3 regions of the Embleya sp. NPDC055664 genome follow, and region 2 is predicted to be linked to each of the others. Evidence: riboswitches for the same ligand, from Rfam matches in the RefSeq annotation. Region 2 holds a riboswitch; each other region holds the start of a gene.
The links. Region 2 has a riboswitch for cyclic di-AMP ahead of ACWGR4_RS09320 (transglycosylase family protein). Riboswitches for the same ligand answer to the same signal wherever they lie in the genome.
Positions count from the first base shown of each region.

Region 1: it holds a riboswitch for cyclic di-AMP, as region 2 does, so the genes downstream of both, ACWGR4_RS29560 (transglycosylase family protein) here and ACWGR4_RS09320 (transglycosylase family protein) in region 2, are expected to answer to the same signal.
Region 3: it holds a riboswitch for cyclic di-AMP, as region 2 does, so the genes downstream of both, ACWGR4_RS17075 (NlpC/P60 family protein) here and ACWGR4_RS09320 (transglycosylase family protein) in region 2, are expected to answer to the same signal.

Region 1 is NZ_JBSHGZ010000022.1:35,472-43,122, forward strand. Features, by position in the region: gene ACWGR4_RS29550 (C40 family peptidase) at 1-1,014, shown strand, start outside; gene ACWGR4_RS29555 (PIG-L family deacetylase) at 1,168-3,195, shown strand; gene ACWGR4_RS29560 (transglycosylase family protein) at 3,404-4,753, opposite strand; cyclic di-AMP (ydaO/yuaA leader) riboswitch at 4,756-4,940, opposite strand; gene galE (UDP-glucose 4-epimerase GalE) at 5,499-6,467, opposite strand; gene ACWGR4_RS29570 (cell wall-binding repeat-containing protein) at 6,614-7,651, opposite strand, start outside.
Region 2 is NZ_JBSHGZ010000004.1:337,069-344,719, reverse strand. Features, by position in the region: gene ACWGR4_RS09345 (PucR family transcriptional regulator) at 1-27, shown strand, start outside; gene ACWGR4_RS09340 (SDR family NAD(P)-dependent oxidoreductase) at 139-924, opposite strand; gene ACWGR4_RS09335 (Tm-1-like ATP-binding domain-containing protein) at 1,082-2,326, shown strand; gene ACWGR4_RS09330 (phosphoenolpyruvate hydrolase family protein) at 2,328-3,191, shown strand; gene ACWGR4_RS09325 (EthD family reductase) at 3,268-3,603, shown strand; cyclic di-AMP (ydaO/yuaA leader) riboswitch at 3,825-3,987, shown strand; gene ACWGR4_RS09320 (transglycosylase family protein) at 4,093-4,713, shown strand; gene ACWGR4_RS09315 (coiled-coil domain-containing protein) at 4,873-5,622, opposite strand; gene ACWGR4_RS09310 (carotenoid oxygenase family protein) at 5,710-7,074, opposite strand; gene ACWGR4_RS09305 (threonine aldolase family protein) at 7,330-7,651, opposite strand, start outside.
Region 3 is NZ_JBSHGZ010000008.1:197,828-205,478, reverse strand. Features, by position in the region: gene ACWGR4_RS17095 (hypothetical protein) at 1-306, opposite strand, end outside; gene ACWGR4_RS17090 (PspC domain-containing protein) at 353-1,648, opposite strand; gene ACWGR4_RS17085 (ATP-binding protein) at 1,782-3,041, shown strand; gene ACWGR4_RS17080 (LuxR C-terminal-related transcriptional regulator) at 3,038-3,715, shown strand; gene ACWGR4_RS17075 (NlpC/P60 family protein) at 3,797-4,876, opposite strand; cyclic di-AMP (ydaO/yuaA leader) riboswitch at 4,886-5,016, opposite strand; gene ACWGR4_RS17070 (hypothetical protein) at 5,392-5,748, shown strand; gene ACWGR4_RS17065 (PIG-L deacetylase family protein) at 5,765-6,484, opposite strand; gene pcrA (DNA helicase PcrA) at 6,610-7,651, shown strand, end outside.

The sequences.
Region 1 (7,651 bases), on a different contig from region 2:
AAGTGGGGGCGGTTGTGCCCGGAGATCTCGCCGGCGCTGCTCGCCGCGCAGCTGTACCAGGAGAGCGGCTTCGACCCGAAGGCGGTCAGCAACGTCGGGGCCCAGGGCATCGCCCAGTTCATGCCCACCACCTGGCCGGAGTGGGCCACCGACGGCAACGGTGACGGCCAGGCGAGCCCGTGGGATCCGGCCGACGCCATCCCGGCCGCCGCGCGCTACGACTGCTCGCTCGCCAAGTACGTCGCCTCCGTGCCGGGGGATCGCACCAACAACATGCTCGCCGCGTACAACGCGGGCGCGTACCGGGTGATGCAGTACAAGGGCATCCCGCCGTACACGCAGACCCAGGACTACGTGAAGAACATCCGGGCCCTGGAACAGAGTTTCGGCGTGGTCCAGACGCCGCTGCAGCCGATGGCGCTCGCCGCCGGCGCGGTCAACTGGGCGCAGACCAAGCTCGGCACGCCCTACCTGTGGGGCGGCGAGGGCACCGCCGCCGACGGCGGCCGGTTCGACTGCTCGGGGCTGACCCAGGCCGCCTACGAGACGGTGGGCATCACGCTGCCCCGGGTGGCCAACGACCAGTGGAACGCCGGCCGGCACCCCTCGCGCGACCAACTCCTGCCGGGCGACCTGGTGTTCTTCGCCACCGACCTGCGCGACCCGCGCAGCATCCACCACGTGGGGATGTACGTCGGCAACGGCCAGATGATCCACGCGCCGTACACCGGCACGGTGATCAAGTTCGGCCCGATAGACAAGCCCGACTACATCGGCGCGACCCGGGTCACCCCCGAGGGTGCCAAGTCGCTGCCCGACCGCAGCCCCGGCTCGGCGAACAACGACTCGGGCGCGGGCAGCCCGGCCGCCGACCCGGGCAAGACCACGACCGGGAACGCGAGTTCGACGGGCGCGGGCAAGGCGGGGAGCGCGGCCGGCGCCCGGACGCAGCCGCGACTGCCCGCCGCCGACCGGCCGCGCGAGGCGACCGCGGGCGACACCCGCGCGCGCTGACGGGCGGGGCTCGCCGCGCCGCGCGGTCGAGCCGGGTGCGGCCGGGGACGGGCGAGCGGCGATGATGGGGCCGGTCCGCCCTGGGGCAGACGACGCGACCCGATCCGCCGAGCTGCGCGGGACGGGCCCCGACGGCAGAAAGGCCCGGCCGAGATGGCGATGATCCCCGGCACCGGCAGGTTCACCGCCGTGGCCGCCGTGCTGGCCGCCGCGTTCACCGCCGCGGTGGTACAGCTGACCGGCCCCTACGGATCGCCGACCCGGTACGCGCCGACCCTGCCGATCGGGATCGAGGCGTTGGCCCCGGCGCCCGGTGTCGGCGGTGCGGTGATGCAGGTGGTGGCCCACCAGGACGACGACCTGTACTTCATGAACCCCGACATCGACCACGCGGTGCGCGCCGGCACGGACAACGTGACCGTCTTCCTCACCGCGGGGGAGGCCGACGGCCGCAACGGCCCCGGGAGCCGTCCGGATGTGCGGGCGTACGCGGCGGCGCGCAACAACGGCTCGCGCGCCGCCTACGCGTTCATGGCGCTCGGGGACCGCGCGGCGCGCTGGGAACGCCACAGCATCCGCCTGCGCGACGGCGCGCACGCCGAATTCGACCGCCTCGTCGACGCGCCCAACATCAAGCTGGTGTTCCTCAACACCCGCAAGGAGGAGGGCATCGGCGCGAACGGGCGGCTGCGCACCCTGTGGAACGGACAGGAGCGCGAACTCGACACGCTGGCCCCGCTCGACGAGCCGGCGGGCGGACCGTACGCGTACACCCGCGACGGGCTGATCGGGTCCCTGACCGACCTGATGCGGGCCCAGGCGCCGACCGTGGTGCGCACGCTCGACCCGGACCCCGATCGCCAAAAGCACGACGACAAGCACCCGGCGCACGCCGACAACCACGGCGTCTCCGACCATCAGGACCACACCGCCGCCGCGCGGTTCACCTGGGAGGCGCTGCGCCGCTACAACACCGACCGGCCCGCCGGGGCCGCCGCGGCGATCGCGTATCGCGGCTACTACAACGAGCGTTGGCCGCACAACCTGGAGCCGGCCGCCCGCGAGCGCAAGGACATGATCACCCGGGTCTACGGCTGGACCGACCGCGAGCACCACTGCCCGGGCCGGGCGGACTGCGGCGACCTCAAGGTGCGCGACACCGCGTCCCGCAGCAACTGGCCGCAGAGCACCACCTACCGCTTCCCCGACCCGGGCCCCAGGCCCGTGCTCGGCGCGGACGGCCGATCGAGCGCCTGGTCGGTGCTCGGCGGCCGGATCACCCGCTGGGCCGAGGACGGCACGGGCGTCTGGTCCGCCGCGCGCGACCTCGGCGCCCCCGGCGACGGCGAACTCGCCCCGGCCCCGGCGGTGGTGCGCACGGCGGACGGGCGGATCCGGGTGTTCGCGCTGCGGATCGGCGGCGCGGACCGGGCCGATCGGGACCGGCTCGCGATCGTCACCGCGATCGAGTCGGCGCCCGGCGGCGACCTGGGCCCTTGGCAGGACCTGGGTGGCCCGGACGGCGGCGCGACGGGCCTGGGCCCACCGGTGGTGCAAGCCGACGGCGCGGGCGGGCTGCACCTGTTCGCGCGCGATCGGGCCAAGGGCATCGGCACGCGGTACCTGCCCGCCGGGAGCACGGTGTGGTCGCCGTGGCGCGACCTCGGCGGCGCCGAGATCGTCGAGGGCCCGACCGCGGTCACCCGCCCCGACGGCCGGGTCACCGTGTTCGGCACGGCCCGCGAGGGCATCCGCGCCTGGGACGTGGTCGGCGACCGGCCCGGCCCGCCGCGCACGATCGCGGCGGATCACCCGGTCGGGCCGCCCGCCGCGTCGGTGGGCGCCGACGGCCGGGTCACGGTCGGCTACCGGCGGGCCGGGACGGCGGAGATCGCGGGCACGACCGAGGCCGGTCCCGACACGTGGGTGCCCACGGCCACGCGCACGGCCGGGGCCGGCTACGAGCCGCTGTGGCAACTGCCCCGCCCCGACGGCACGCTGCTCACCTCGACCCGGGACGCCGAGGGCCGCCCGGTGGTGCTCGGCGCGACCCCCACGCCGCTCGTGCTCGACGACCGCCCGACCCCGAACGGCCCGACCACCACCCTCGACGGCGCGGGCCGACCGCTCGCCCTGTGGCTCGACCCGACCGCCACCCTTCACACGGCCCGCCTGCCCTGAACCCCCGGCACCCCAACCCCCGCGCCTGAACCCCCGGCACCCGAACCTCGGCGCCGGAGTCGTCCTACGCCCCGGGACTGCCATCCACCCGCCCCGCGCGTCCCCCTGCCCCCGCCGCCGCCCGCCCCGCGCCCGCGCGGCCCGCACACGCGAACGGCGGGCGCCCCCCGAAGGGGACGCCCGCCGTTCGGCGCGGGAGTGTGGTGGATCAGACGTTCACGCCGTGGCTGCGCAGCCACGTCATCGGGTTGACCGCGGAGCCGTAGTTCGGCGTGGTGCGGACCTCGAAGTGCAGGTGCGGGCCGGTGACGTTGCCGGTCGCGCCGGAGAGCGCGATCTTCTGGCCGGTCTGCACCTTCATCCCGGCCTTGACCGAGATCGAGGACAGGTGCGCGTACTGGGTGTACTTGCCGTCCGCGTGCCGGATCACGACCTCGTTGCCGTACGCGCCGCCCCAGCCGGCCGAGACGACCGTGCCGGAGGTGACCGCGCGCACCGTGGTGCCGGTCGAGACGGCGAAGTCCTGGCCGGTGTGGTGGCCGCTGGACCAGCGCGACCCGCCCGAGCCGAAGCTCGCGGTCAAGGTGGCGCCGGAGACCGGGGCGACATACGAACCGGAGGCCTGCTCGGAGCCCTTGGCCGGGGAGTCGGCCTTGGTGCTCTCGGTCTTGACCGTGGTCTTCGGCGCGGCGGCCGGCTTGACCTCGGTCTTGGCCTCGGCCTTGGGCGTCTCCGCCTTCGGCGCCTCGGCCTTGGGCTCGTCCTTGGTTTCGGTCTTGGTCTCGGCGGCCGGCGCGGCCTTGCCGTCGACCTTCAGCTGCTGGCCCGGGAAGATCAGGTCCGGGTTCTCGCCGACCACGCTCTTGTTGGCCTCGTACAGCTTCGGCCAACCGCCGGGCACGTTCCGGGCGTTCGCGATCTGCGACAGCGTGTCGCCGGCGACCACGACGTAGGAGTCGCCGGCCGCGTCCGTCTTGGCGGTCGTCGCGGCCTTGGGCGCCTCGGTCTTGGGAGTCTCGTCCTTGGGCGCCTCGGTCTTCGGCGCCTCGCTCTTGACCTCGATCTTCGGCTTGGCGGTCTCGGTCTTCGGCGCCGGCTTGGCGCTCTCCGTCTTCGGGGCCGTCTTCGGCGCGGTCTTGCCGCCCGCCGAGCCCGTGTCGAGGTCCGGAGCGGCACCGCCGCGGGTCAGGCCCGCCTTGACCGAGCAGACCGGCCAGGCGCCGGGGCCCTGGCTCTTGAGCACCTTCTCGGCGATCGCGATCTGCTGGCTCTTGGTCGCCTGGTCGGCGCGGGCGGCGTACTGCGAGCCGCCGAACTCGTTCCAGGTGCTCTGGGTGAACTGGAGGCCGCCGTAGAAGCCATTACCGGTGTTGATCTTCCAGTTGCCCGTGCTCTCGCACTGGGCGACCTTGTCCCAGGTGCTCACGGACGCGGCCTGAGCCGTGCCCGCCCCGATGATCGGCATGGCGACGCCGACACCGGCGACGCCGGCCGCGGCGATCAGACGCGTGGTCCTGCTGGTGCTGCGACGGCGATGACGCCCGGTTCCGGACAGCATGGCTGGATCCTCTCCCACGCCTACGAGGTGAGCTGTCGGATTCGGGCCGGAGATCGATAGCCCGGCCACGTCCCGAAGAACGTGGCTTCACCCCAAGCCGTTCACGGCCGCCGACCGTCTCGATCGGTGCCGTGTGCGGCGGTTCACCTGTGGTTCCCCCGCTCCTGTCGTGTGGTGCTCGTCAGCCTCCCGAACGGCCGGCGACAGGATTCGGCGTACCGGCGATCGGGGTCCGTGTGGGATACGGACGGATCGAACGCTAAGCAGGCCCCGCCGAAGATCACAAGTCTGTGTCGGATAGAAGCCGATTATCCGTTTTGCGGTTGAGCGCAATGTAGATGATCCCTTACGGAAAGGACCGTAGTTGGCGTTCCGTGGTGGATTCGGCCGGATCGGGTGACAAGGAACCTTGATCGAGCCTCATATGGATCACCCGGGAATGATCACCGAAGTCCCGTTCGTCACAGGCGCATCGCGCGTCTCGGGCCCGGAATCGCGCCGTTACCCATCGGCGCACCCGTCTGCACCCGGAGCCGGAGTGATTCGGCCCACAGGACAAAAGCCCCAAGTCCGATTCATCCCGGCGCACTTCACCCCACGCACTCCCCGCGACGCCGACTCGCCGGCCGGCGTCGCATCGAGGCGTTCGGAGCACACGAAAGCACTCGGGGTGATTCGGGAGCACAGGATGCGCGGCACACGTTCGGCCGGCCCGGCGTTCACCACGTGGCGCGTCCCGCGCCCGTCACCCGCGCCGCGCCCGCCACCCGGTCCACGCGCTCTCCACCATGTCGGAGACGTCCAGGCGAGCCTTCCAGCCCAGTTCGGCCGCGATCCGCTCGGCGCTCGCGACCACCCGGGCCGGGTCGCCGGCGCGCCGGGGCAGCGTCTGGGGCGCGAACTCGCGCAAACCGGTGACCTCGCGGATGAGTTCGACCATCTCGCGGACCGAGGTGCCCCGACCGCGGCCGACGTTGAGCACCAGGCGGGTGTCCGGGTCGGCGGCGAGCCGGCGGGCGGCGGCCACGTGCGCCTCGGCCAGGTCCACCACGTGGATGAAGTCGCGCACACAGGTGCCGTCGGGGGTGTCGTAGTCGTCCCCGTAGATCACCGGTGCGCGGCCGGCCGTCAACTTCTCCAGCACCATCGGCACGAGGTTGGACACACCCGCGTCCGCGAGCTCCGGCGCGCCGGCGCCCGCGACGTTGAAGTAGCGCAGGCAGGCGTAGGAGATCCCGTGCGCCCGCGCGGTGGCCGCGATCAGCCACTCGCCGACCAGCTTGCTCTCGCCGTACGGGTTGATCGGCAGACACGGGGTGTCCTCGTCGACCAGGTCCACGTCGGGCATGCCGTACACGGCGGCGCTGGAGGAGAACACGATCCGGGGCACCTCGGCCGCGACCATCGCCGCGAGCAGCGTGCGCAGACCCTCCACGTTCTCCTCGTAGTAGTAGAGGGGACGCGCGACCGACTCGGGCACCCGCTTCTTGCCCGCGATGTGCACCACGCCGTCGAAGATGTGCGCGCCGAACAGCTCGTCGAGCAGCGCCCGGTCCAGCACGGAGCCGATCACCACCGGGATCGTGTCCGGCACCAGCTCGCGGACCCCGGAGGAGAGGTCGTCGACCACGACGACCTCGTCCCCGGCCGCGACGAGCCCGCGTACGACATGCGTTCCGATGTATCCGGCACCGCCGGTGACAAGCCACTTCATGTCGAGACCCTAACCGGATGGACCGCTTCGGGGGCGTTTCGCCCGTGCCTCACCGCCGCCGGGACGGGCCGAGGGCCCCCGACGGGACATGTCGTGTCCCGCCGAGGGCCCTCGGTGTGTCGCGGTGTTGCCGTGGTGTCGTGCGGTCAGCGCTTGGTGTGCCGCTCGACGTCCGAACCGGCCTGCGGACCGGTGCCGCTCGCCGGGCCGTTCACGGCCGGGCTGCCGGGCTTGTCCGCCGGCGCGGCGCGCAGCGCCTTGCCCGCGGGCGGCTCGACGCCGTTGTACATCGGTACGTAGGTGTACTGACCGGGGAGCCCGATCTGGTTGCCGGCCTGGTCCACGATCGGCGCGTTGAGCGCCGACTCGCCGCCGACCAGGACCACGGAGGAGAGCGAGGCGCCGTTGTCGTAGAGGTACCAGGAGCTGGCCGGAGCCAGGCTGTCCTCGTCGGTGAGCAGGATGGGGCCGAGCCCGGCCATCATCGCGCCGCCGGTGAGGGCGTCCTGCCAGGTCATGGTGGTGGCCAGACCCACGGTGCGCGGGGCGGCGAACCAGAACCGGCCGAGCTTGGCCGCGGTGTCGGCCGCGGTGTTCCCGGCGACCGCGTAGTACTCCGCGCCGTCCGGCCAGGACGGCAGGTTCGCCGACAGCAGCGCGCGGTCGGCCGGCCCGCCGACGGTGATCACGTTCGTGGTGGCGGGGTTGATCGCGTTCAGGTAGGACTCGGTCACGGCGGGCATGTTGTCGCCCGCGCTGTAGACGACCACGCTGTCCTTGGTGCCGCCGGCCGCGGCACCCGCCGAGAGGCCGTCGTAGTAGTCCTCACCGGTGACCACGAACACGTTCTTCGGGGCCGGGTTGGTCTCGCGGGCGATCGCGATCCCGGTGTCGTACATGGTGGCACCGGCAAGCCGCTTGGGCGTGAAGCCCCACTGCCGCAGATCGTCCTCGTAGTTGGTGCTCAGCGCGTTGATCCCGCCGAGGATGTAGACGTTGGAGCCGGGACGCAGGGTGCGCGTCAGCTCCTCGTACAGACTGCCCGGTCCGCCCCAACTGCCGAGCAGCAGCGGACCGTTCTTGGCGCCCGCGAGGGCAGCGCCGGACAGGCCGTCGTAGAAGTAGTCCGTCCGGCTGATGACCGCCGAGTCGGCCTGCCGCAGCCCCGAGGAGGTGTCGCCGAC
Region 2 (7,651 bases):
TTCTTCCTGGCGCTGCGGCTGCGCTGAGCGGGCGCGAACGGGCGTACCGGCGGCCCGGCTTCCCCGCCGATGCGTCGAAATCGGATCGGTCGGGCGGATCCCGGGTCGGCCGATGGGTCGAAAATCGTGCCGGCCGGGTCAGCCGAAGGAGACCCCCGACGTGACCGGGACGACCGTGCCGGTGATTGCCCGGGCCCGGTCGGAGGCCAGGAAGGCGACCGCGTCGGCGATGTCCTCGGGCCGGGTGATCCGGCGCAGCGCCGAGGACCGGGTCAGCTCGGCCCGTACCTCGCTCTCGGGCACCTCCCGGCGCGCGGCGATGTCGGCGATGCACCCGGCGAGTTTGGCGTTCTCGGTGTAGCCCGCGACGACCACGTTGACCCGGATGCCGTCCGGCCCGACCTCCTTGGCCAACACCCCGGAGGCCACCTCCATCGCGGCCTTGGTCGCCGCGTACGCGCCCAGCCCGACGAGCTTCGCGCGCGGCGCCTCCGAGGAGATCTGCACGATCGAGCCGCCGCCGACCGCGCGCAGATGGGGCAACGCGGCGCGGGAGACGGCCAGTACGCCCAGCACGTTGATCTCGAACGCGCGCCGGAACTCGTCCGGGTCCAACTCCTCCAGGCGTCCCGACGGGTTGTACGTCGCCACGTTCACCACCACGTCCACCCGGCCCGATTCCCGGGCCGCGGTGTCCACCAGCGCGCGGCAGGCGCCCTGGTCGGCCAGGTCGGTCGGCACCGCGAGCACCCGACGGCCCGTCAGCTCCCGGATCTCGTCCGCGAGTTCGCGCAGCGGTTCGGGGCGGCGGGCGGCCAGCACCAGGTCCGCGCCGTCGCGGGCCAGCGCCAATGCCGACGCGCGCCCGATGCCCGCTCCGGCTCCCGCGACGATTGCGACCCGTGCGTCCGGTTCCTCCGCCATCGACACCCCTTTCACGTGCGCGAAATCCGCGACTCGCCACCCGTCCTATCGCACGGTGCTTTGCATTGCCATGATCATCCGGTTGGGTTACTGTGCGCGGCCGTTCGCCGCCGAAGCGTCAACCCGGCAAGCCGTACCGACACCACCGGAGGCACCGATGCCCACCGTCGTACTGATCGGAACGCTGGACACCAAGGGGTCCGAATACGCGTGGCTGGCCTACCGGCTGCGGGCCAGAGGAGCCGAGGTCCTGCTGATGAACGTCGGCGTCCTGGGCGACTCGCTGGCCCAGGCCGATGTACAGGCGGGCGAGGTCGCCGCCGCGGCGGGCACCGATCTGGAGGACCTGCGCACCCGCGCCGACCGGGGCGCGGCGACCACCGCGATGGCCGAGGGCGCGGCCTCGATTCTGCGCGAACTCTTCGAGCAGGGAAGGGTGGACGGGGTGCTCGCGATGGGCGGCTCGGGCGGCTCGGCGATCGCGTCCCACGCGATGCGCGCGCTGCCGGTGGGCGTGCCCAAGCTGCTGGTGTCCACGATGGCGGCGGGCGACGTGTCGCCGTACGTCGGCGCGGTGGACGTGACGATGATGTACAGCGTCGTGGACATCGCCGGGATCAACCGGCTCTCCGAACGCATCCTGGGCAACGCGGCGGACGCGATCGCGGGCATGGCCGGCGGCTACGCCGAGGACCGCGCGGCGGTCGCCGGGGTGACCGGCGAGGGCCGACCGCTGGTGGCCGCGACCCAGTTCGGCGTGACCACCCCGGCGGTGGACGCGGCGCGCGAGCGGCTCAACGAACTGGGCTACGAGGTACTGGTGTTCCACGCCACCGGGGCCGGCGGCCGGTCGATGGAGAACCTGGCCGAGGGCGGCTTCCTGGCCGGGGTCCTCGATCTGACCACCACCGAGCTGGCCGACGACCTGGTCGGCGGGGTGCTCAGCGCGGGCCCGCAGCGGCTGACCGCGGCCGGGCGGATGGGATTGCCGCAGGTGGTCAGCGTGGGCGCGCTGGACATGGTCAACTTCGGCCCCCGCGACACCGTTCCGCCGCGTTTCGAGGACCGGCTGTTGTACGTGCACAACCCGACCGTGACACTGATGCGCACCACACCGGCCGAAAACGCCGAACTGGGACGGCGGATCGCGGCCAAACTGATCGACGCGACCGGGCCCACCGCGCTGTACCTGCCGCTGCGCGGAGTCTCCGCGATCGACGTCGAGGGCGGACCCTTCTACGATTCCGACGCCGATACGGCGTTGTTCGACGCGCTGCGCGCCGGCCTCGACGGGACCGCCGTCGAGGTGCGCGAGGTCGCGACGGACATCAACGATCCGGCGTTCGCCAAGGCGGCGGCGGATCGATTGCACGAATTGATCACGAAGGGACACGTGGACTGAGATGAACGGACGCGAGGCGCGGGGCCGACTGCGCACGACGGTCGAGCAGGGCGGCGTCGTGATCGGCGCGGGCGCGGGCACCGGATTGTCCGCCAAGTGCGCCGAGGCCGGGGGTGTGGACCTGATCATCATCTACAACTCGGGCCGCTATCGCATGGCCGGCCGGGGTTCGTTGGCGGGACTGCTGCCGTACGGCGACGCCAACGCGATCGTGGTGGAGATGGCGGGCGAGGTGCTGCCGGTGGTGCGCAGTACCCCGGTCCTCGCGGGGGTGTGCGGCACCGATCCGTTCCGGATCATGCCGCACTTCCTGGACCAACTCGCGGCCATGGGCTTCGCGGGAGTGCAGAACTTCCCGACGGTCGGCCTGTTCGACGGTGTCTTCCGGCAGAACCTGGAGGAGACCGGGATGGGCTACGACCTGGAGGTGGAGATGATCCGGCTGGCGGCGGAGCGCGGCCTGCTCACGGCGCCGTACGTCTTCGATCCCGAGCAGGCCCGCGCGATGGCGGCGGCCGGCGCCGACGTGCTGGTCCCGCACCTGGGGCTGACCACCAAGGGCAGCATCGGCGCGACCACCGCGGTCACCCTCGACCAGGCGGTGGAGCGGGTGCAGGAGATGCGCGACGCGGCGGCGGAGGTCAACCCCGACGTGCTGGTGCTGTGCCACGGCGGGCCGATCGCCGAACCCGAGGACGCGGCGTACGTCCTGGCCCACACCACCGGCGTGGTCGGCTTCTTCGGCGCCTCCAGCATGGAGCGCCTGCCGACCGAGGTGGCCATCACCGAGCAGGCGCGGGCGTTCAAGAGCATCACCCCGAGTGGGGGCACCGCCACGGCGGGCGACACTCCGGCACATCCGTAACCAACGCGCCCGGCAGTAGATGCGTGGCGCACGCGCACGTCCGTCCGTCCGACAACCACGAGCGTGAGGACCCGGCATGTACAAGTTGACCGTGCTCTACGGCCACCCCGAAGACCCGGCGGCGTTCGATTCCTATTACTGGGACAAGCACGTCCCGCTGGCCCGCACCATGCCGGGACTGACCGGCTGGACCATCGGCAAGTGCGAACCGGATCCGTCCGGTGCGAAGCCGCCCTATTACCTGGTGGTCGCGCTGTACGCGCCCTCGCGCGCGGAACTCGAGGCGGTGCTGGATTCGCCCGAGGGGCGGGCCACGGTGGCCGATGTGCCCAATTTCGCGACCGGCGGCGCGACGTTCCTCTGGGACGAGGAGCGGGTAGTGGTTCCGGTAGAGCTGCCCGCGACGGAATAGCCCGTCGTTGACGCACGCGTGACCACGCGGCCGCGCACCGTGTACGCCGGAGCCGTGACCTGCAAAGACGGCGACAAATCGGGCAAATAGGTGTTATTCCTCCCTATGGGGGACGTCACAAACCACCCGAAATGTTTGCCAACCCGGCGAACCGGTGCGTAGCTTCGTGGTTGTTCGCACAAGCGGACTCCCCGGGCGGTACGCCGAATCCTGCCGCCGTCCGAGGGAAGCAGTCGATATCGACTGGCGGCAGGAGCGGGGGAACCAAGTGAGCCGACATCGGCACTGCCGATGCCTGGGGTGAAGCCATGCCTGTGACAGGCGAGGCCGGGCCAATCGTCCGAACCCGACAGCTAACTTCGTAGGCGCCCGACGAGGTAATCAATGACCTTCCGTGCCATCACCGCTCCGGTTCGTTCGCTCTCTCGTGGCCGTCGCGCCGGCATCGCCGTCGCCGCAGGTGCGGGTCTCGTCCTTCCCCTCGTGGGCATGGCGGGCAGCGCGAACGCCGCGACTTCGTCCACCTGGGACGCGGTCGCCCAGTGCGAGAGCACCGGAAACTGGGGCATCAACACGGGCAACGGCTTCTCCGGCGGTCTGCAGTTCACCCCGAGCACCTGGAACGCGTTCGGCGGCAGCCAGTACGCGGCCAGTGCCGCGCAGGCCTCCAAGGCGCAGCAGATCGCCGTCGCCGAGCGGGTCCTGGCGAGCCAGGGCCCCGGCGCCTGGCCGGTCTGCTCCGTGAAGGCCGGTCTGGGCAAGGGCGGCGACGCCAACGCCACGGCCGAGTCCTCGACCACCGGCAAGACCAAGTCCTCGGTCGAGCCGAAGGCCGCGCCGACGTCCGAGGCCAAGCCCGCGACCGGCAACGCGCCGAAGCTCAACGTGCAGCCCAAGCAGGACGTCGCCAAGCAGGACGCGCCGAAGTCGGCCGCGACCGAGCGGGCGTCGGGCTCCGGCACCTACACCGTCAAGTCCGGTGACACGCTGTCCGCGATCGCGGCCAAGTTCGGTGTCAAGGGCGGCTACAAGGCCCTGCACACGGCCAACGCCGGCGTCCTCGGCGACAACCCGAACGTGATCGCCGTGGGCACCAAGCTCGCCGTCTGATCCATACCCTCACCACGTGGGCCCCGCCGAGACATTCGGCGGGGCCCACGCGCGTTCGACCAGGCCCGGCCGGGCCGTTGCACGCGCCCATCCCGATCCGGACATGCGCGCGATGGCGTTGGCGGTGAGCACCGGACGCGAGTAGGCCGAACGGCCCGGTCAGCTCTGCTCGGTGCGCAATAGCCGCAGGAACGCCTTGATGCCGGAGATGACTTCCTGGTTGTCCGTCAACTGGCTGATGGTGTCCTCGAAGCGGCGGCCGAGGGCGTCCACCTTGCGGTCCGCCTCCTGGAAGCGCTTGGTGGTGTCGGCCGCCCCGAAGACCGTCGTCTCCTTGAGCTGCTCGATGCTCTCCAGCAACTCCTTGGTGCGGGTCTCCAGGGCCTCGACCTTGGCCTTGAGGGCCGTGACGTCCTGGCTGACCGCGAGCACGTCGTCGCGGGGGTGGGTCACCTCGCGCAGCATGGTGCGCAGCCGCTGGGACAGGTGCTCCGCATACGCCTGACCGGGTCGAAACAGGGTGCTGAGCAGGTAGAACCCGGCGAACCAATAGCCCACCACGCCACCGGAGATCCAGGTGATCAGCGCGATCACGGCGGCGGAGAGCACGTGTGCGCCGATCGCGCCGTAGAGCAGTCGGCGGGCGATCCGCCGGGCCTCGACGTCACGCCCTTCCGGTACCGCCAGGCCCCGCTCCCGGCTGATCGCGATCTCCGTGATCACCCGCTGGGCCCGGAAGTACAGGTTCCACGGCGCGGTGAGCACCAGGATCAGCCAGAACAGACACACCGCCCCCGCCCCGAGCGAGAGCAGATCCGCCAGTGACGTGTCCTCGACGAAGTACAGCACGATGCCCAACGCCGTCGTGCCGACGAACAGCAGAACCGCAAGCAGCCTGGTCGCACCCACCCGAATCGCACTCCCACCCCACCCGGCGCCCGGCCCACCCGAGCACGCTGCTCGGACTGTAGAGCACGGAGATCACCGTGATCGGGTTCAGCCGTCGGCAACCGATCCGTCGGGGTCGGGGATCCACGAACCGTGGATCCCGGCCGGCACCCGGCGCGGCAATTCGACGGCCGCCATCGGCGGCGCGGTGATCCTGCGCGCGTCCAGTACCAGCAACTCCGAGGCATTCCGGGCCAGATCACTGACCACGGTGAGCAGGTAGCCGTCGTCCTCGGCGGTGCCGCCCTCGGCCGGCACGAACACCGCCTCGCCGGGCATACGGTCGCGCCCCTGTCCGGCGATCCACCGCTCCCCGCTCACCCGGTCGTACTTGACGATCGCGTACTCGCGCAGCCCCGCCCCGGGAAAGGCCGACGCGTAGCCGAATCGGTGCGGCCGGCCCACCGCGCGGGCGTCGATCGTGGGGAACTCGACGACCAGCGAGTCCAGTGCCTGCTCGCCCGCGACGCCCGAGGCCGGGTCCAGGATCCATCGGTGCGAGATCGCGCCGACCACGGGTGACTCGGGGTAGCCGGGCGCACCCACCCACCACCGCCAACTCGTCTCCCACGCGGCCCGATCGAACCTCGGTGCCTCCAGCACGATCCGACCGCGCGCGTCCTCGTACGCGTTGGCCACATGCAGCACCATCCCCGGCGACACCTCGAACCAGGTCGGCACGGCCGGGCCGGTGCGCGGCATCACGCCGATCCGGGGCGCGTAGGACTCGCTCCAGCGGTAGGGCACACCGGAGGACTCGGCCGGGTTGAACACCACCGGCAGGTCGAGCCAGACCACATGGCGTCGCGTCAGCCCGAAGTCGTGCATCAGCGAGGGTCCCGCGCCGCAGATCACCTCGCTGCGGATGATCCGCCCCCGGGGTGACGCGACGTGGTACGTCAGATACGGCGGGGTCGGCGAGTAGCCGAAGAAGTGCAGTTCGCCGGTGCCCGGATCGGTTTTGGGATGCGCGGTCATCGCGGTGGTCAGCCCGCCGGCGAAGTCGTACGGGCCGACCGTGTCCAACTCGCGGGTCACCTCGAACGGGAGGTTGGCCTCCTGGAGCGCGAGCAGCCGACCGGCGTGTTCGACGATGTGCGTGCCGGCGATGCTCGCGGTCAGGTCGACGCTGCCGTCCGCGCGCACATACGGCGCGCCGTTCCACGCGGGGGTGCGCACCCACCGGTTGCGGTACCACTCGGCCCGGCCGGCCCGCAGCCGGATGCCGTGCAGCATGCCGCTGCCCCGGAACCAGTGCGACGGCACGTCGCCGGGTCGCGGGTTGTGCCCGTTGCGGATGTAGCGACCGTTCAGCTCCGGCGGAAGCATGCCCCGAACCTTCAGGTCGCGCCGGTCGATCTCGTCGGCGACTGGTGCGAAGTGCTCGGCGAGATAGGGCTTTCGCAGGTCCACGACGGCGCGCTCCGATCACCTGGGTCGGTGACTGTAGCACCTGCCGCCGCTGATCCGGCACCCGATGTGAACGAGCCCTCGCCGACCCGTGCGCCCCGAAAGAAGTCCGCAACCGGCCGGAAACCGGCACCACTTCGAGGTCGATGCGACAAAGCCCCGGCACCACTTCGAGGTCGACCCGACAAAGCCCCGGCACTACGCGAAGGCGGGCCGGGGCACCCGCCCCGACCCGCCCACCGCCGTGCGCCCGTTCGGTTAGCGCGCGCCCAACTCCTCGGCCAGCGCGGTCGCGAAGGCCTCGATGTCCGCCTCGGTGGTATCGAACGCCGTCATCCAGCGCACCTCGCCGATCGACTCGTCCCAGGTGTAGAACCGGAACCGCTTCTGCATCCGCTCGGTCACATCCGCCGGCAGCACCGCGAACACCGCGTTGGCCTGTGGCATCCGAGACAGCGTCACCCCGTCCAGGTCGGCGACCTTCTCGGCGAGCAGCGCCGCCATCGCGTTCGCGTGCCGCGCGTTGCGCAGCCACAGATCGCCGGACAGCAGCGCCTCGAACTGCACCGACACGAACCGC
Region 3 (7,651 bases), on a different contig from region 2:
GACGTGTTCCTCGTGCCCGGCTCGGCCCACGAACGCCATGTCGCCCGACTCCGGCGGCGCCACCGGCGCGAAGAACCCGGCCGGCGGCGCGGGCGCGGGCGCAGCGGAGCGGCCGGTCGGCAACATCGACCACAGGGCCCCGGCGAGGCCCGCCAGGCCCACCCCGATCGCCGCGGTGGCCAGCGACCATTCGGGGCTCATCAGCGCGTGACCGCCCGCCCGCAGCAGATACGCGATCGCGATGCCGGTGAACACCACACCCGCGATCAGGGCCATCGGGTCGAAGCGCTGCCTGTTCGTCCTCATCGGGATTCGCCCTCCATCCGGGTCACGCCGTTCCTCGGTGTCGTGCTCATCGCGGCAGCCGTCCGTGGTCGTCGTACAGCAGTTCCACCTGGCCCACGCCGACCTTCAGGTCCAGCGTGATCGTGCCGCGCTCCGGCTGGGAGATCGGCTCCAGCGTCTCGCTCCGGTCCGGCCGCCAGCCGTCGTCGCGACCGCTCATCGTGCGCACGTCGCCGACGTCGGAGCGGCCCTTGAACACCACCCTGACGTCCTTGGGCACCCACACCTGGATCTGCCCGGCACCCACCGTGGCCTTGACCGTCGCCGCGCGGGCCGGCCCCAGGTCCAGGGTGCGCAGGTCCAGGTCCATGTCGCCGCCGCCGAGGTGGTACGACGCGGGCAGCGCCGCGACCGAGGTCGGGGTGTACGTGCGCTCCCCCCACGGCCCGGTCAGCGGCACGGTGATCGCGGTCAGCCCGGCAAGCAGCGCGGTGAGCGCGAGGGCGGGCAGGATCAGCAGCCGCGCCCGGCCGAACCAGGTACCCGCGAGCAGGCCCAGACCGACGACGCCGAGCACGATGGCCACCGCGACGGTGAACGTCACGTCGACCGCGTCGGTGCGGTTGAGCACCCACAGCAGGCCGCCGACCATCGTGGCCACGGACAGCGTGGCCAGCGCCACGTACGAGCGCGGACGCTTCACGGGCCTGCCCGGCTCGGCCGCGACCGGCTTCGCGGGCGGCCGCCCACCCTCCGGCGCCGAGCCGCCACCGGGCACCTGCCACCACATCGGCGGTCCCGGCGCGGTGTCGCCGGCGGGGGCGGTGTCGACCGGCGCGGGAGCGCTCGCCGTCGCCGCGACCCCCGCCGTCCGCGCGGCGGCCTCGGACCTGCGTTTCGTGTCGGTCCAGACCATGAACAGGACCACGGCGGTGATCATCATCAGCGGGACCGACGGGCCGAAGCCCGAGTCCAGGTACGTGAAGAACAAGGCGACCCCCATCACGGCGACCACGGTGGCGGCCGTCGCCCCGCGGTCGAACTTCCCGGAGAGCACCCGGCGCAGCACCGGCTGCTCCTCTCCACGGGCCGGGATCAACAGCCAGCCCAGGCTGTACACCAGTACGCCCACCCCGCCGAAGAGCGACAGCACCGCGAAGACGATGCGGAAGATCACCGGATCGAGGCCGAAATGCTCGCCGAGCCCGCCGCACACGCCGGAGACCATGCGGTCGTCGACGCTGCGCAGGAGCTGGGGTCGAGTGGTCGTCGTCGTGGGCGCCGCGGACGACCCCGGAGGGCCGCCCGGGACGTCGCCGGCCCGGTCGCCGGCCGAGACACCGGGTTTCATGTCGTCGTTCATGGGTCCATCGTGGCGTGCACGCGGCCCCGTTCCCATCGGGCTCCGCCCTGGTCGACCCCTGGTCCGACCCTGAGGGGGAATCAGGGTCGGGCCCTGATGCGCCCGGACTTGCCGGCGTGTGACGATCGGTCGTGTGACCGCCGTATATCCGCCCCCCGCCGCGCCGAACCGGCCCGCGTACCCGACGCCGAAGCTCCGCCGCGCCGCGTCCCACCGGTTCGCCGGCGGCGTCGCGCGCGGCCTGGCCGAGCACCTCGGCGTCGAGGTGGTGGTGCTGCGCGTCGCCTTCGTCGCGCTCGCGTTCTTCGCGGGCCTGGGCGTGGTCCTGTACGCGGCCTTTTGGATCTTCGTACCGCAGAGCGTGACCGACGCCGCCCCGCCGAGCCGCGAGCGCGGCCGGGAGCGGCATCAAGCGCTCGCGCTGATCATCGTGCTGATCGCGGCGACCATGCTCACCGGGCTCGGGACCGACACCGACACCGGTTCCGGCGACTGGTTGTGGCCGCTGCTCGTGGCCGGGCCCGGGGTGATCCTGCTGTGGCGTCAGGCCGACGAGTCGCAGCGGCAGCGCTGGTTCTCGCTGGACGGGCGCAGCCGGGTGGGGGGTTGGCTGCGCGCCCTGATCGGCGCCACGCTGGTGGTCGCGGGCCTGATCTTCTTCTCGCTCGGCCGCGGCGGTATCGGCGACGCGCTGGCCGCGATGCGCGGGGCGGGCCTGCTCCTGGTCGGCCTGCTGGTCATCTTCGGCCCGTATCTGCTGCGGCAGACCCGCGAGCTGGGCGCCGAGCGCCGGGCCCGCATCCGGGCCCAGGAGCGGGCGGAGGTGGCCGCGCACGTGCACGACTCGGTGCTGCACACGCTGACCCTGATCCAGCGCCAGGTGGAGGACCCGCGCGAGGTGGCCCGGCTGGCCCGGGCGCAGGAGCGCGAGTTGCGGGCCTGGTTGTACCGCCCCGACGGCGAGGAGCCGGACCGCACCTTCGCCGCCGCACTGCGCGGGGTCGCCGCCGAGGTGGAGGACGCGCACGGGGTGTCGATCGAGATCGTGTGCGTGGGCGACTGCCCGGTCGACGACCGGCTCTCCGCACTGATCGCCGCCGCGCGCGAGGCGATGGTGAACGCGGCGAAGTACGCGGGCGGCGCGGCGATCTCGGTGTTCGGCGAGGCCGACGAGGACACGGTCACGGTGTTCGTCCGCGACCGCGGACCCGGTTTCGACCCCGACTCCGTACCCGCCGACCGGCTGGGTGTGCGAGAGTCCGTGCTCGGGCGCATGCGCCGCAACGGGGGCGCCGCGAACATCCGCAGCGAACCCGGCGAGGGCACCGAGGTCGAGCTGGAGATGCGCCGCGCCGACGCCGGCCGGTCCGCTGTGGGAAGGACGAACACGTGAACACCACCGAGACGAGTAGCGCACCCGTCGAGGGCACGCCCCGCACCCGGGTGGTCCTCGTCGACGACCACCGGATGTTCCGCACCGGCGTGCGAGCCGAGATCGGCGAGGCGGTCGAGGTGGTCGGCGAGGCCGACGACGTGGCGAGCGCGGTGGCCGTGGTCACCGAGACCCGCCCCGAGGTGGTCCTGCTCGACGTGCACCTGCCCGGCGGCGGCGGGGTCGAGGTGTTGCGCCGGTGCGCGTCGCTGATCCCGGCGGTGCGCTTCCTGGCGCTGTCCGTGTCCGACGCCGCGGAGGACGTGATCGGGGTGATCCGGGGCGGCGCCCGGGGCTATGTGACCAAGTCGATCACCGGCGACGAACTGATCCGCGCGATCGGCCGGGTCGGCGAGGGCGACGCGGTGTTCTCGCCGCGCCTGGCGGGCTTCGTACTGGACGCGTTCGCGGCCACCGACGTGCCGCCGATCGACGAGGACCTGGACCGGCTCACCCAGCGCGAGCGCGAGGTGCTGCGGTTGATCGCGCGCGGCTACGCCTACAAGGAGATCGCCCGCCGATTGGTCATCTCGGTCAAGACGGTGGAGACCCATGTCTCCGCGGTGCTGCGCAAGTTGCAGTTGTCCAACCGGCACGAGCTGACCCGCTGGGCGACGGACCGGCGACTGGTCTGAGCCGGGCGACCGGCGACACGCGCGAAGGCGCCCTCCCGCGACGGGAGGGCGCCTTCGTACGTGTGACGGGGTCCGCCGGGCCTAGCCGGGTCGGATGGCCGCGTAGAACGGCATCGAGTCGACCGGCGCCTCGGTCACGGTCTTGCCGGGACGCGGGGCGTGGATGATCTTGCCGTTGCCGATGTACAGGCCCACGTGCCGGTTGTCCGAGTAGAAGAACACCAGGTCGCCCGGCTGGAGCGAGCCCTTGGCGACGCGCGGACCGTCGTTGACCTGGGTCCAGGTCGTCCGGGTCAGGCGCACGCCCGCGGCCTTCCAGGACGCCTGGGTCAGGCCCGAGCAGTCGTAGGAGCCGGGGCCCTCGGCGCCGGAGACGTACGGCTTGCCGATCTGGGACCGCGCGAACGCGATCGCCGCCGCGGCCCGGCCGGAGGCCGGCACGTTGGTCGTCGGCGTGGTGTCCTGCTTGTCCCGCGAACTGCGGTCGTTGGCACGCGTGTCGTTCGCGTGCTCGTCCGAGTCGAGGACTTCCTTCTGCTGCTGCGCGGTGAGCGTGTTCAGCAGGCGCTGTGCCTCGGTGAGCTTGGCCTGGATGTCGGTCTTGTTCTTGTTCAGGTCGGTGCGCAGCTTCTCCAGTTCCGCGAGCTGCGAGGAGGCCTCGGTGCGGTCCTGCTGGAGAACTCGGGCCTGCGCCGCGATCTGCTTCAGCTTGGCGGCCTGCTGGCCGTCGAGCTGGGACATCATCTGCGACTTCTGCAGGTATCCCTCGGGGTCGCCGCTGAGCGCGAGCGAGAGGGACGGCGGGAGGCCGCCGCTGCGGTACTGGTTGGCCGCCAGGACGCCGATCTGGTCGCGCAGGGCGTTCAGCGCGGCCTGTTCCTCGGTGATCCGGGCCTGGGTCTGGTTCGCGGTGCCCTGCTGCTTCTCGATCTGTTCCTCGACGCCGTTGGCGGCTTCGGTGGCCTTGATCACGTCGCTGTGCAGCTGGTTGACGCGGTCCTTGGTCTGCTGGAACGACTGCGCGGGGTCCGCGCTCGCGGTGCCGGCGAAGGTCATCACACCGGTCATCGTCGCGGCGGCCGTGACCACGGTCGCGGCGGTACGCACGGCGGTACGCGGCTTGGGCTTGCGGTGTTGCCCGGGTCGACGTTGGGACGCCACTGGTGGCGGGTCTCCTTCCTCGGCCGCCTACCGGGTTAGCTGACGGGTTCGGGCGGAAGAAGGCGCCCTACGGTGCCGGAGCACCGATTCACCCCAAGGGACTGCGAGGGTCCCCGGTTCCGGCTTCGCGTCGCGACGACCGTGGTTGCCCACCGTCACCGAAACCCGTCACCGAATTCGGCGGAGGCGATCGTGTCGACCGGGTGGCCGACCTCGAGCCGATCGCCTGCCGCAGAACACTAGTCACACGCGTGTCAGGACCATCACCATCGGCCTTCACATTGCCAAAACTTTACCAATGTCACCGTTTCCATCTCCGCGTATCACGGGAAAAGCGCCCGGATTCCCTAAAGTCGATCTTGATCCCTTTTGGCGATCTTTAATGGCATTCGACCGATGGAGAGGCGTGGATCGCCGCCGGCTAGGCTGCCGGACGGCGGCGGGGGTCCGGCATGGGCGCCGAGAACGCCGGCCGGGTGCCCGCCGGGGCGATGATCGACGAGGGGTTGTACGACGTGGACGTTCTGCGGCAGATCCTGCTGGTGCTGCACATCGTGGGCATCGCGGCCCTGCTCGGCGGCTTCCTCACCCAGATGTCCGCGCTGCGCACCGGCGACGTGCGGATCGTGCCGGCGATGACGCACGGCGCGCTGACCATGCTCGTCACCGGCCTGGCCCTGGTGGGCGTGGTGCAGTCCGGCCTGGACCGCGACGTGGACACCGCCAAGATCGGCACCAAGCTCGGGATCCTGCTGGTCATCCTGTTGCTGGTGTGGGGCAACCGCGCCGCGGACCGGGTGTCCGCACGCGTCCTCGGCGCGATCGGCCTGCTGACCGTGGCGAACATCGCCATCGCCGTGATGTGGACCTGAGCCGCCGGTCCCGCCGCTAGCGGGTGTCCACCACCCGGAACACCTCGGCCATACGCCCGGCGCCCAGTTCGAACCGCGCCGCGTTGCCCTCCAGCATCGACACCACGTGCTCGCGCAGCTCCGGCAGATGGCCCGTCTGGCTCTCGTGCGACAGCAGCGCCGCGATCTTGCGCTCGAACACCTCCGTCACGTCCACCGCGTGGTTCGGCGCCGCGGTCGGCGACAGCCAGGTCTCCGGCACCGTCCACTCCTTCAGCCCCTCCGCCTCCAGCAGCTCGGGGTGGGCGAACGGGTTGCGCGCGTCCGGATAGATCGCCCGCATCGCCGCCTCGCCGGCCTCCAGGTGATCGGGGTGGCTGGGCGCCAGCCGGGCCCAGTCCCGCTCCGGACTCGGGATCACCATGCGCTGCGGGCGTACCTGTCGGATCACCCGGCTGATGTCGCGCCGCAGTTCCATGGAGGCTGCCACGCGCCCGTCCGGATACCCCAGCCAGTACAGCTGCCGCACCCCCACATGCGCCGCCGCCGCGCTCTGCTCGGCCCGCCGGATCCCGCCGATCTCCGACCGGGGCACCGCCGGATCGAACCCGCCCGCGTCCCCGTCGGTGACCAGGCAGTAGCTCACCTCGATGCCCGCCTCGGTCCACGTGGCGACCGTCCCCGCCGCCCCGAAGTCGATGTCGTCCGGGTGCGCGGCCAGCACCAGGATCCGCTCCACGTCGCGATCGTCCAGCACGATGTACTCCCTTGACGGTCGACCCGATGTCCGACGGGGCGAAGATGGTTGTCGGCGCAATGATCCCTGCCCGCGACAACGGCCCGGGCACGACCCGCCCGACACCCACCTAGACTCGGGGAACGATGAGCAGCCTCTTCGACGACATCCCCCTGCCCGGTTTCGACACCGCGGCCAAGAAGTCCCCCGCCGGCTCCGCGGACGAGATCCCGCTGCCGCCCGAGCCGGACGAGAACCACGTGTACGGCCTGCCGGAGGACTATCCGGACGACCTGTACGAGGGGCAGTACGCACCGCCGCCCGAGCCACGCGACGCCTACTACCGCAACGGCGCCCCGCGCCCCGTGGTGGACCCGGCCCGGCTGCTCGACGGGATGAACCCGCAACAGCGCGCCGCGGTCGTGCACGAGGGGTCCCCGCTGCTCATCGTGGCGGGCGCGGGCTCCGGCAAGACCCGCGTGCTGACCCACCGCATCGCCCACCTGCTCGCCTCCCGCCACGTACACCCCGGCGAGATCCTGGCGATCACCTTCACCAACAAGGCCGCCGCCGAGATGCGCGAGCGGGTCGAGGCGCTGGTCGGGCCGCGCACCAAGGCGATGTGGGTGTCCACCTTCCACTCGGCCTGCGTACGCATCCTGCGGCAGCAGTACAAGAAGCTCGGCATGAGCTCCTCGTTCTCCATCTACGACTCCGCCGACCAGCAGCGGCTGATGGCAATGGTCTGCCGCGACCTGGATCTGGACCCGAAGAAGTTCCCGCCGCGCAAGTTCAACGCGCAGGTGTCCAACCTCAAGAACGAACTGATCGACCACGAGGACTTCGCGGCCAAGGCGATCAACGAGTCCGAGCGCATACTGGCGCAGGCCTACACGATGTACCAGGAGCGGCTGCGCCAGGCCAACGCGCTCGACTTCGACGACCTGATCATGACCACGGTGCACCTGCTCCAGGCGTTCCCGGACGTCGCGGAGCACTACCGGCGACGCTTCCGGCACGTGCTGGTGGACGAGTACCAGGACACCAACCACGCGCAGTACACGCTGGTGCGCGAACTGGTCGGCGGCGCGGCCGGCAGCGGCCCGCGCCTGACGGTGGACGGCGAGTTGGTCAACCCCGCCGAGGCCGGGCTCGTCGGGCTCGAACCGGCCGAGTTGTGCGTGGTCG